DNA from 2 places in the Agromyces archimandritae genome. Region 1 is predicted to be linked to the other one. Evidence: predicted binding sites of a transcription regulator. Region 1 holds the regulator's gene; the other holds the start of a gene.
What was found. The regulator LexA, encoded in region 1, represses DNA repair genes until DNA is damaged. The targets are predictions, from matches to a motif close to TCGAACANNTGTTCGA.
Positions count from the first base shown of each region.

Region 1 (4,412 bases):
GCCGACACGGCGAAGCAGGTCGCCCTCGCTCTCCGCGACGAGGTCGCCGACCTCCAGGCCGCCGGCATCCGCGTCATCCAGGTCGACGAGCCGGCGTTGCGCGAACTGCTGCCGCTGAAGCGTGCCGACCAGCCCGCCTACCTCGACTGGTCGGTGGATGCGTTCCGTCTCGCGACGGCCGGTGCCGGCCCCGACACGCAGGTGCACACGCACCTCTGCTACTCGGAGTTCGGCCAGGTCATCGACGCGATCCGCGCCCTGGATGCCGACGTCACGTCGATCGAGGCGGCCCGCAGCCGCATGGAAGTCGTCGACGACATCAGCGCTTCCGGCTTCGACCACGGCATCGGGCCGGGGGTGTACGACATCCATTCGCCGCGCGTGCCGAGCGTCGAGGAGGTGCGCGGCCTGCTCGAGCGTGCCGCCGGCGGTGTTCCGCGCGAGCGGCTGTGGGTGAACCCGGACTGCGGGCTGAAGACCCGCGGCTACGAGGAGACCGTCGCGAGCCTGGAGCACATCGTCGAGGCCGCCCGTCAGGTGCGGGCCGGGCTCGTCGCCGCGGCCGACTGAGGCGCGTCCCGCCTCGCCCGGGCGGATGCCGTTGTGCGTCCTCCCGGGCGTCGCCGGGCACTCGCACAGATCGGCCGCGTATGGTCGTGGGCATGCAGCTAGCGGTACATGAGACGGGGCACGGGCCTCGCACGGCGATTCTGATCCACGGCATCATGTCGGATTCGCGTGCGTGGCACCGTGTGGTCGCCGAGCTCGTGGCCAAGGACGTGCGGGTGATCGCGGTGGATCTCGCCGGCCACGGCAAGAGCGCACGTTCCGCCCGGTACTCGCCGAAGGCGTGGGCCGATGACGTCGTCGAGACCGTCGAGCCGCTGTTGACCGGGGCGCCGGACGTGGTGATGGGGCATTCGCTCGGCGGGCTCGTCGCCTCGCTCGTCGCCGATCGTCTCGCGCCGCGTGCGGCGATCTACATCGACCCCGCGTTCTCGTTCCCGAAGGGCCCGTACGGCTGGCTCATGAAGCTCGCCTTCGCGCTCATGCCGCGGCCGAAGCGCTCGGCGCTGGTCCGGATGAATCCGAAGTGGCATGCGGACGACGTCGACATCGAGCTGGCGACCCTCCGCGACTGGGATAAGCGCACGATCCTCGGCCTGGCCGATTCGCGGGCGCTCGTGCCGCCGTCGCAGCCGGCGATGCCGAGCCTGGTGGTGCTCGCCGAGAAGAGCCTGCTCATCACGAAGAAGGTCGCGGCGCAGATGCGCGCCGATGGCCTCACGGTCGCGACGGTGCCCGGCACGGGCCACACCGTCTTCCGCGATGATCACGCCGGGTTCATGGAGACGATCCGAACGTGGGTCGCTTCGCTCGCCCTGCAGCCCGAGCCGGCGCTCGCGACGGTGCCGATCCGAGCGACGGTGCCGATCCGCGACTGACGCTCGGACCGCCGGCGCCCGCGAACCGCCGGGGAGGGGGCGGGGCCGCTTCAGACCGTGCGGAGCACCGCGACGACCTTGCCGAGCACCTCGGCCTCGTCGCCCATGATCGGCTCGAACGCCGAGTTGCGCGGCAGCAACCAGGTGTGACCGTCGCGCTGGCGGAAGACCTTCACGGTCGCCTCGCCGTCGAGCATGGCGGCGACGATCTCGCCGTTCTCGGCGGTCGGCTGCTGGCGGACGACGACCCAGTCGCCGTCGCAGATGGCGGCGTCGATCATCGAGTCGCCGATGACCTTCAGCATGAACAGTTCGCCCTTGCCGACGAGCTGGCGCGGCAGGGGGAAGATCTCCTCGATCTGCTGCTCGGCGGTGATCGGCACGCCGGCGGCGATGCGGCCGACGAGCGGCACCATGGTCGCGTCGCCGACGGGGGCCGGCACGGCCGCGGGCGCGGCGCTGTCGGGCGCCGTGCGCTCCCGGCCGGGCAGTTCGATGAGCACCTCGAGCGCCCGCGGACGGTTCGGGTCGCGGCGCAGGTAGCCGGCGAGTTCGAGCTGGCCGAGCTGGTGGGTCACGCTCGAGAGCGAGGAGAGCCCGACGGCGTCGCCGATCTCGCGCATGCTCGGCGGGTAGCCGCGGGTGGCGACCGAATCCTGGATGGCGGCGAGGATGGCCTGCTGTTTGGGGGTCAGCGAGCGCCGCCGCCGTGCCTTCGCCGGCTTCTGCGCCTCGTCGATCTCGGTGGTCACGTCGCTCGCCCCTTCAGGCCTGGCGGCCGGATGTCGGTGGTATCCGCTTGCATGGATTCGGATATTCGAAACTGTATCCGTACAGGCGGCTCGCGGCAAACATTCATTCGAGCGTGTTGCCCGATTCCCCGGGGAGACACGCCGGGGAGCGGGTGCTTGATCGAAAACCGAATCGAAGATATCTTCGGTACAGAGTTTCGCATCGGGTCCTCCCGGCCGAGGGCCCGATGCGACTCGGAACCCGAAGCGGAATGGAGACGAGCATGAGCACGATGGCATTCCCGGCCACGGCATCCGCCCGCATGCCGCGGCGCCCGGATCCGGCGCCGCGCACGAGGCTCAGGCTCACCAGGCGCGGTCGAGCGGTCTTCACGGGGCTCGCGGCGGCACCGCTCGCCGCGCTCGCCTTCGTCTGGATGATCGCCTCCGGCGGTGCGATCGCCGAGGTGCCGGGCGGGGCGCCCGAGGTCCGCTACGTCACGGTCGAACCCGGTGCGTCGCTCTGGGCCATCGCCGAAACCGCAGCCCCCGATGCCGACCCCCGGGTCGTGGTCGACGAGATCGTCCGCCTGAACGGCCTCGACGACGTCGTGCTGCAGGCCGGGCAGCTCCTGGCGCTCCCGCTCGGGCTCTGAGCGGCCGCGGTGCCCGCAGCCGGCGCCGCCGAGGCGGGCCGTAACATGGGGAGGTGACCCAGCTCGACGACCTCCCGATCCGCGACGATCTTCGCGGCAAGTCCGCCTACGGGGCCCCTCAGCAGCGCGTGCCCGTCGCGCTGAACGTCAACGAGAACACGCATCCCATCCCCGAGGATGTGGCGCACGACATCGTCGCCCGCGTGGCCGCCGCCGTCATCGGCCTGAACCGTTACCCCGACCGCGAATTCACCGAACTGCGCGAGGCCCTCGCCGGCTACCTCGGGCACGGCCTGTCGGCCGAGCAGATCTGGGCGGCGAACGGCTCGAACGAGGTGCTCCAGCAGATCCTGCAGGCCTTCGGCGGCCCGGGCCGTTCCCTCCTCGGCTTCGGCCCGACGTACTCGATGTACCGCATCCTGGCCGACGGCACGGGCACCCGGTGGATCGAGGCGACCCGCGACGAGGACTACGAGCTCGGCCCCGAGACGGCGCTCGCCGCGATCCGCGAGCACGACCCGGACGTCGTCTTCCTCTGCTCGCCGAATAATCCGACCGGCACGCCCCTGTCGATCGAGACGATCACGGCCGTCGCCGACGCGGCCCGCGGCATCGTCGTCGTCGACGAGGCCTACGCCGAGTTCGCCGAGCCCGGCACACCGAGCGCCCTGACGCTGCTACCCGGGCGCCCCCGCCTGATCGTGTCGCGCACGATGAGCAAGGCCTTCGCCTTCGCCGGGGCCCGCGTCGGCTACCTCGCCGCCGATCCGGCCGTCACCGACGCGCTCCGCCTCGTGCGGCTGCCGTACCACCTGTCGGCGATCACCCAGGCCGCAGCCCTGGGGGCCCTCGCGCACGCGCCGGAGATGCTCGCGACCGTCGGTGAGATCCGGCTGCAGCGCGAACGCATCGGCGTCGAACTCGCCCGCCTCGGGTACCGCCCCTACCGTTCGGGGTCGAACTTCGTGCTCTTCGGCGGGGTCGACGACCCGCAAGCCCTGTTCCGGGCGCTTCTGGAGCGCGGGGTGCTGATCCGCGACATCGGGCTGCCGGGCACGATGCGCGTCAGCGCCGGCACCGAGGCCGAGACGACGGCCTTCCTCGAGGCGCTCGCCGCGATCGGGGGGGCGTGATGCCCGTCGCCCGTAGAATCGAGGGATGACGAGCGCACACCGCACCGCCCGAGTGGTCCGCGAGACGAGCGAGTCGAGCATCGAGCTCGAACTCGACCTCGACGGCACCGGAGTCGCCGACGTGGCCACGACGGTCCCGTTCTTCGACCACATGCTCACGGCGTTCGCGAAGCATTCGCTGACCGACCTCCGGGTGCGCGCGAGCGGCGACACCGACATCGACGTGCATCACACGGTCGAGGACACGGGCATCTGCCTGGGGCAGGCGATCCGCGAGGCGCTCGGCGACAAGCACGGCATCTCCCGCTACGGTGACGCCCTCGTCCCGCTCGACGAGGCGCTCGCACAGGCCGTCGTCGACATCTCGGGGCGGCCGTACCTCGTGCACACGGGCGAGCCCGCCGGCTTCGAGTTCCACCTCGTCGGGGGGCACTTCACGGGCTCGAT
Region 1 is NZ_CP071696.1:383,976-388,387, reverse strand. It holds gene metE (5-methyltetrahydropteroyltriglutamate--homocysteine S-methyltransferase) at 1-570, shown strand, start outside; gene G127AT_RS01860 (alpha/beta fold hydrolase) at 651-1,445, shown strand; gene lexA (transcriptional repressor LexA) at 1,496-2,185, opposite strand; gene G127AT_RS01850 (LysM peptidoglycan-binding domain-containing protein) at 2,461-2,832, shown strand; gene G127AT_RS01845 (histidinol-phosphate transaminase) at 2,886-3,965, shown strand; gene hisB (imidazoleglycerol-phosphate dehydratase HisB) at 3,991-4,412, shown strand, end outside.

Region 2 (4,412 bases), 1.4 Mb from region 1:
GATGATCAGCAGGAAGGCCCCGAACGCTGCGACGTTCAGCGAGGCCGTGAGGCCGGTCAGCGCCGCTGCGACGAAGCCCGCGCAGGTGCCGAGCACGAACCCGGCCGCCGGCCACAGCAGCGCGGCGAGCATGCCGCCCGGGCCGCTGATGAACATGAGTGCGACGGCCGGCATGGCGATCGCGAGGCTGTTGGTGTCGGTGAAGCCGTGCTGCCAGGTCAGGATGAGCACGGTGAGGCAGGTGACCAGCGCGCTTCCGGCGATCAAGGCGATCACGGCGACCGGCACTCGTCGGACCCGGTGCGGCACCAAGACGGCGACCCAGAGCGCGACGAAGAGGACGATCGCGATGGGCGCGAGCGGCTCTTCCTGCTCGACCATGACGACGATGGCGATGCCGATGGATGCGGCGATCGCGACCGCCGCCCCCCAGAGGGCGGCCGAGCGAAAGGACGCGCTGAACGCCCCGTCGTCGATTCGCTCGCTGCTCGGCATCGACTCCCCGCATCCGGGCCGGTGTCGGAAGACGGTCGTCGTCTTCCGTCCCCGGAATTATCCCAGCAGGAACTCAGCTGAGCCAAGGATTTCGCGAGATGGCGTGGATCCGCCGCACAGCCCCGGTTCGAGGCGTACCGATGCCGTCGACGCTCGGTCGACCGTGCCGGCGGCGGCGCGTTCTGTCGGCGTTCACACGGGCGGCGCGCCCTCGCCGCGAGCGGGCCTGCCTGCGGCGACATCAGAACAGCACCCCGGGCTGCGCCGTCGACCAGCCGACGGCCGCCCCGGGGCCGGCTTCGAACGGGCCGGCGGGCGCCGGGGCGGGATCGCGGCCGAGCGCTCGGGAGCGGATGCCGCCCGTGACGGGGTCCTCCTCGCCGCGCGCGAGCCCGTGCGCACGGATGAGCGGGTGGATGCGCTCGGCGAGCCAGCGCCGGTACTCCTTCGGCGCGTAGGCGTTCTGCCCGTAGTACATGGAGCGGTACCTCGGGACGAGTTCCGGGTGCTCGCGTGCGAGCCACCGCATGAACCACGGCTTTACGGAGCCCCGCAGGTGCAGGGCGCTGTACAGGACCGTCGTCGCACCGGCCGCCTTCACCCTCCGGAGCGCTTCGTCGAGATGGGCCTTCGAATCGGTGAGGTACGGCAGGATCGGCATGAGGAAGACGCTGCAGTCGAAGCCGGCCTCGCGCACGGCCGTGACGGTCGCAAGGCGCGCCTTCGTGCTCGGCGTACCCGGCTCGACGGACTGCTGGAGATCGTGGTCGTAGATCGCGATCGACATCGCGAGGTCGATGGGGACGAGCCGGGCCGCCGCCTGCAGCCGCGGCAGATCGCGACGCAGCAGCGTGCCTTTCGTCAGGATGCTGAACGGCGTGCGGGAGCCGGCGAGCGCGTCGATGATGCCCGGCATGAGCTCGTAGCGCCCCTCGGCGCGCTGGTACGGATCGGTGTTCGTGCCGAGCGCGACCGACTCGTGGCGCCAGCCCGGCCGTGCGAGCTCCTTCCGCAGCACCTCGGCGACGTTGATCTTCACGACGATCTGCCGATCGAAGTCATCGCCCGAATCGAGATCGAGATACTCATGCGTGGGGCGCGCGAAACAATAAGCGCAAGCATGAGAACAGCCTCGGTAGGGGTTGATCGTCCAGCCGAAGGACATCTTCGAGGTGCCGGGGACGCGGTTCAGGGCGGACTTCGCGAGCACCTCGTGGAACGTCATACCCGCGAACTCCGGCGTCTCGACCGTGCGGACGAGGGTGTTCAGGCGCGCGAGGCCCGGCAGGGTGTCGTTCCGCCCGACGCCGAGTTCCTGACCGCTCCATCTCACACGATTATTCGAACACAGTTTCTAATTCAGGGCAAGTCGATGCACCTCGTCTTCGGAACTGCTCACGAGGAGTGCCGATCTCCCGCCGGAGGACCGGGAAGTCGGCACTCCGGCGGGAGATCGGCACTCCCAGGCCGCGTTCGACGGGAAACCGGCACTCCGGCGGGAGGGCGGGGTCTCGATACGGCGCTGCGCGCCTACTCGACCGGCGGGCGGGCGGGGACGGAGGGAGTCTCGATACGGCGCTGCGCGCCTACTCGACCGGCGGGCGGGCGGGCGGAGGGTCTCGATACGGCGCTGCGCGCCTACTCGACCGGCGGGCGGGCGGGGGTGAGGGGAGGGCGGAGCCCGACCAGCGGCGGCGGAGCCAGCGGTCGTGGCTCGCGATGACGACGGCGCCGGGGTAGTGCCCGAGGGCGTCTTCGAGCTCGGTCGCGAGGGCGAGCGAGAGGTGGTTCGTCGGTTCGTCGAGGAGGAACAGGTGCGGCGGTTTCGCGATCACGAGCGCGAGCGCGAGCCGGCGCTGCTGCCCGACCGAGAGGGCGCCGACGGGCCGGTCCGCATCGCGCGGGGCGATGAGGCCGAGGCCGGTGAGCGGCAGCTGCTCGGCGCGCCGCTCGCCGAGGACGCGTGCGTAGAGCTCGCGCGGGGAGGCGGCGGGGTCGGCGAATCGCACGTCCTGCTCGAGGATGCCGGTGCGGAGCCCCCGGCGGCGGTGCACCGACCCGGCATCCGCTGCCAGGCGCCCGGCGAGCACCGCGAGCAGCGTCGATTTGCCGGCCCCGTTCGCGCCCGTCACGAGGAGTCGGGCGTCGGGCTCGATCGAGAGGCGGTCGATCCCGAGCCTCCCGTCGACGCGGACGTCGGCGAGCTGCACGAGCGACCCGGCGGATGCGTCGAGGGCGTGCGACCCGGAGGGGATGCCGGCGAAGGCGAGCGGATCGCGGGGCCGGCGCACCTGCTCGCGTTCGAGGGTGGCGAGGCGCTGCTCGGCGTCGCGGACGCGGCGGGAGATCGCCTGATCGTTCCGGGCTCCCTTGAAGCGATGGATGAACTTGTCGTTGTCGCGCGGGCCGCGGCCGTGGGCGACGTGGCGGGCCGTGTCGGCGACCGCGAGGCGCAGCCTCGCGAGCTCCGCCTGCTCGTCGGCGTAGCGGCGTTCCCAGCGGGCCCGCTCGGCGTCCTTCTCGAGCAGGTAGTCGCTGAAGCCGCCGCCGAAGACAGCCGAGGCGCTCGCCCCGCCGGTGCCGGCGCGGGCCGGGTCGACGTCGAAGAGGGCCGTGGCGACCCCGTCGAGGAACGCCCGGTCATGGCTGGCGAACAGCACGGGGCCCCGCCAGGCGCGCAGCTGCGCTTCGAGGAAGGCCACCGCGTCGTCGTCGAGGTGGTTGGTGGGTTCGTCCAGCAGCAGCCCCTCGGGCGCCCGCAGCAGGAGTGCGGCGAGCGCGAAGCGGCTGCGCTGGCCGCCGGAGACCTCGCCCATGCGGCGCTCGCCGGGGATGCCGGCGACGCCGAGCCCGTCGAGCAGCGCGTCGCGGCGGGCCTCGGCCGACCAGACGTCGGCGCGTTCGGCGGCGTCCAGCGCGTCGGCGTAGCGGTTCGCGGATGCCCGGGTGCCGTCGGCCATGGCCGCGGCGGCCTCGTCGAGGGTGCGTTCGAGGGCACGCGTCTCTGCGAGGGCGGCCTCGAGCACGCCGGCGACGGTGTCGCCGGGTGCGAACGGCGGCTCCTGTTCGAGCAGGCCCGTGCGGGCGGGTCGGATGATCCTTCCGGACCCGTGACCGGATCCCGGACCGGACCCCGGCTCGAACCCGTGACCGGACCTCGGAGCGGCCACGGGCACGGTGTCCGGGCCGCCGGCGAGCAGCCGGAGCAGGGTGGACTTTCCGGCTCCGTTCTCGCCGATCAGGCCGATGCGCTGGTCGCCGGCGACGGTGAGCGCGAGGTCCGCGAAGACCCTGGTGTCGCCGTAGTGCCAGCCGAGGCCGTCGGCTGCGAGGTGGTGGGAATGGGTGATGGTGAGTGGCAAAACGGGACTCCCCTTCCGGGGCCGGTCCGGGTCGCCGGTGGATGCCGCGGCGCGCCGCACGGGGCGGTCACCGGCATGCAGGCCGGCGACCCGGACGAGGATGATTCCCGCCGGGCATTCGCCGCGCACGGAGGGGTCGCCGCTCAGCCGTCGCGATCAACTGAAGAGGAGCACCCCACGGGTCGACGGCGCCTCGGGCGCGGGACGGTGGAGTGTGCTCACTTCATAGCCCGACGACGCTATCACGGCACCGCGCGCTGCGGAACCCCGCACGGCGTGTCGCGCCGAGCAGGCCGTGGCTACGCCTGCAGCCCGAGCGTCTTCGCCGTCGCGGCGAGCGAGGCGGCCGCGGCCGCCGGGTCGTCGGAGAGCTTCGTGCCGTAGCTCGGGATCATCTCGCGCAGCTTGGGCTCCCACGCCTCGATCCGCTCGGGGAAGCAGCGGCGCAGCACGTCGAGCATGATGGGCGCCGCGGTGGATGCCCCGGGCGAGGCCCCGAGGAGGCCGGCGATGGTGCCCTCGGCGCCCGTGATGACCTCGGTGCCGAACTGCAGG
Region 2 is NZ_CP071696.1:2,481,185-2,485,596, reverse strand. It holds gene G127AT_RS11330 (sensor histidine kinase) at 1-495, opposite strand, end outside; gene G127AT_RS11325 (Rv2578c family radical SAM protein) at 737-1,828, opposite strand; gene G127AT_RS11320 (ABC-F family ATP-binding cassette domain-containing protein) at 2,082-3,857, opposite strand; gene G127AT_RS11315 (malate:quinone oxidoreductase) at 4,157-4,412, opposite strand, start outside.
Region 2: a site for LexA is predicted at 1,837-1,852, ahead of G127AT_RS11325 (Rv2578c family radical SAM protein). Genes of this name have one in related genera too.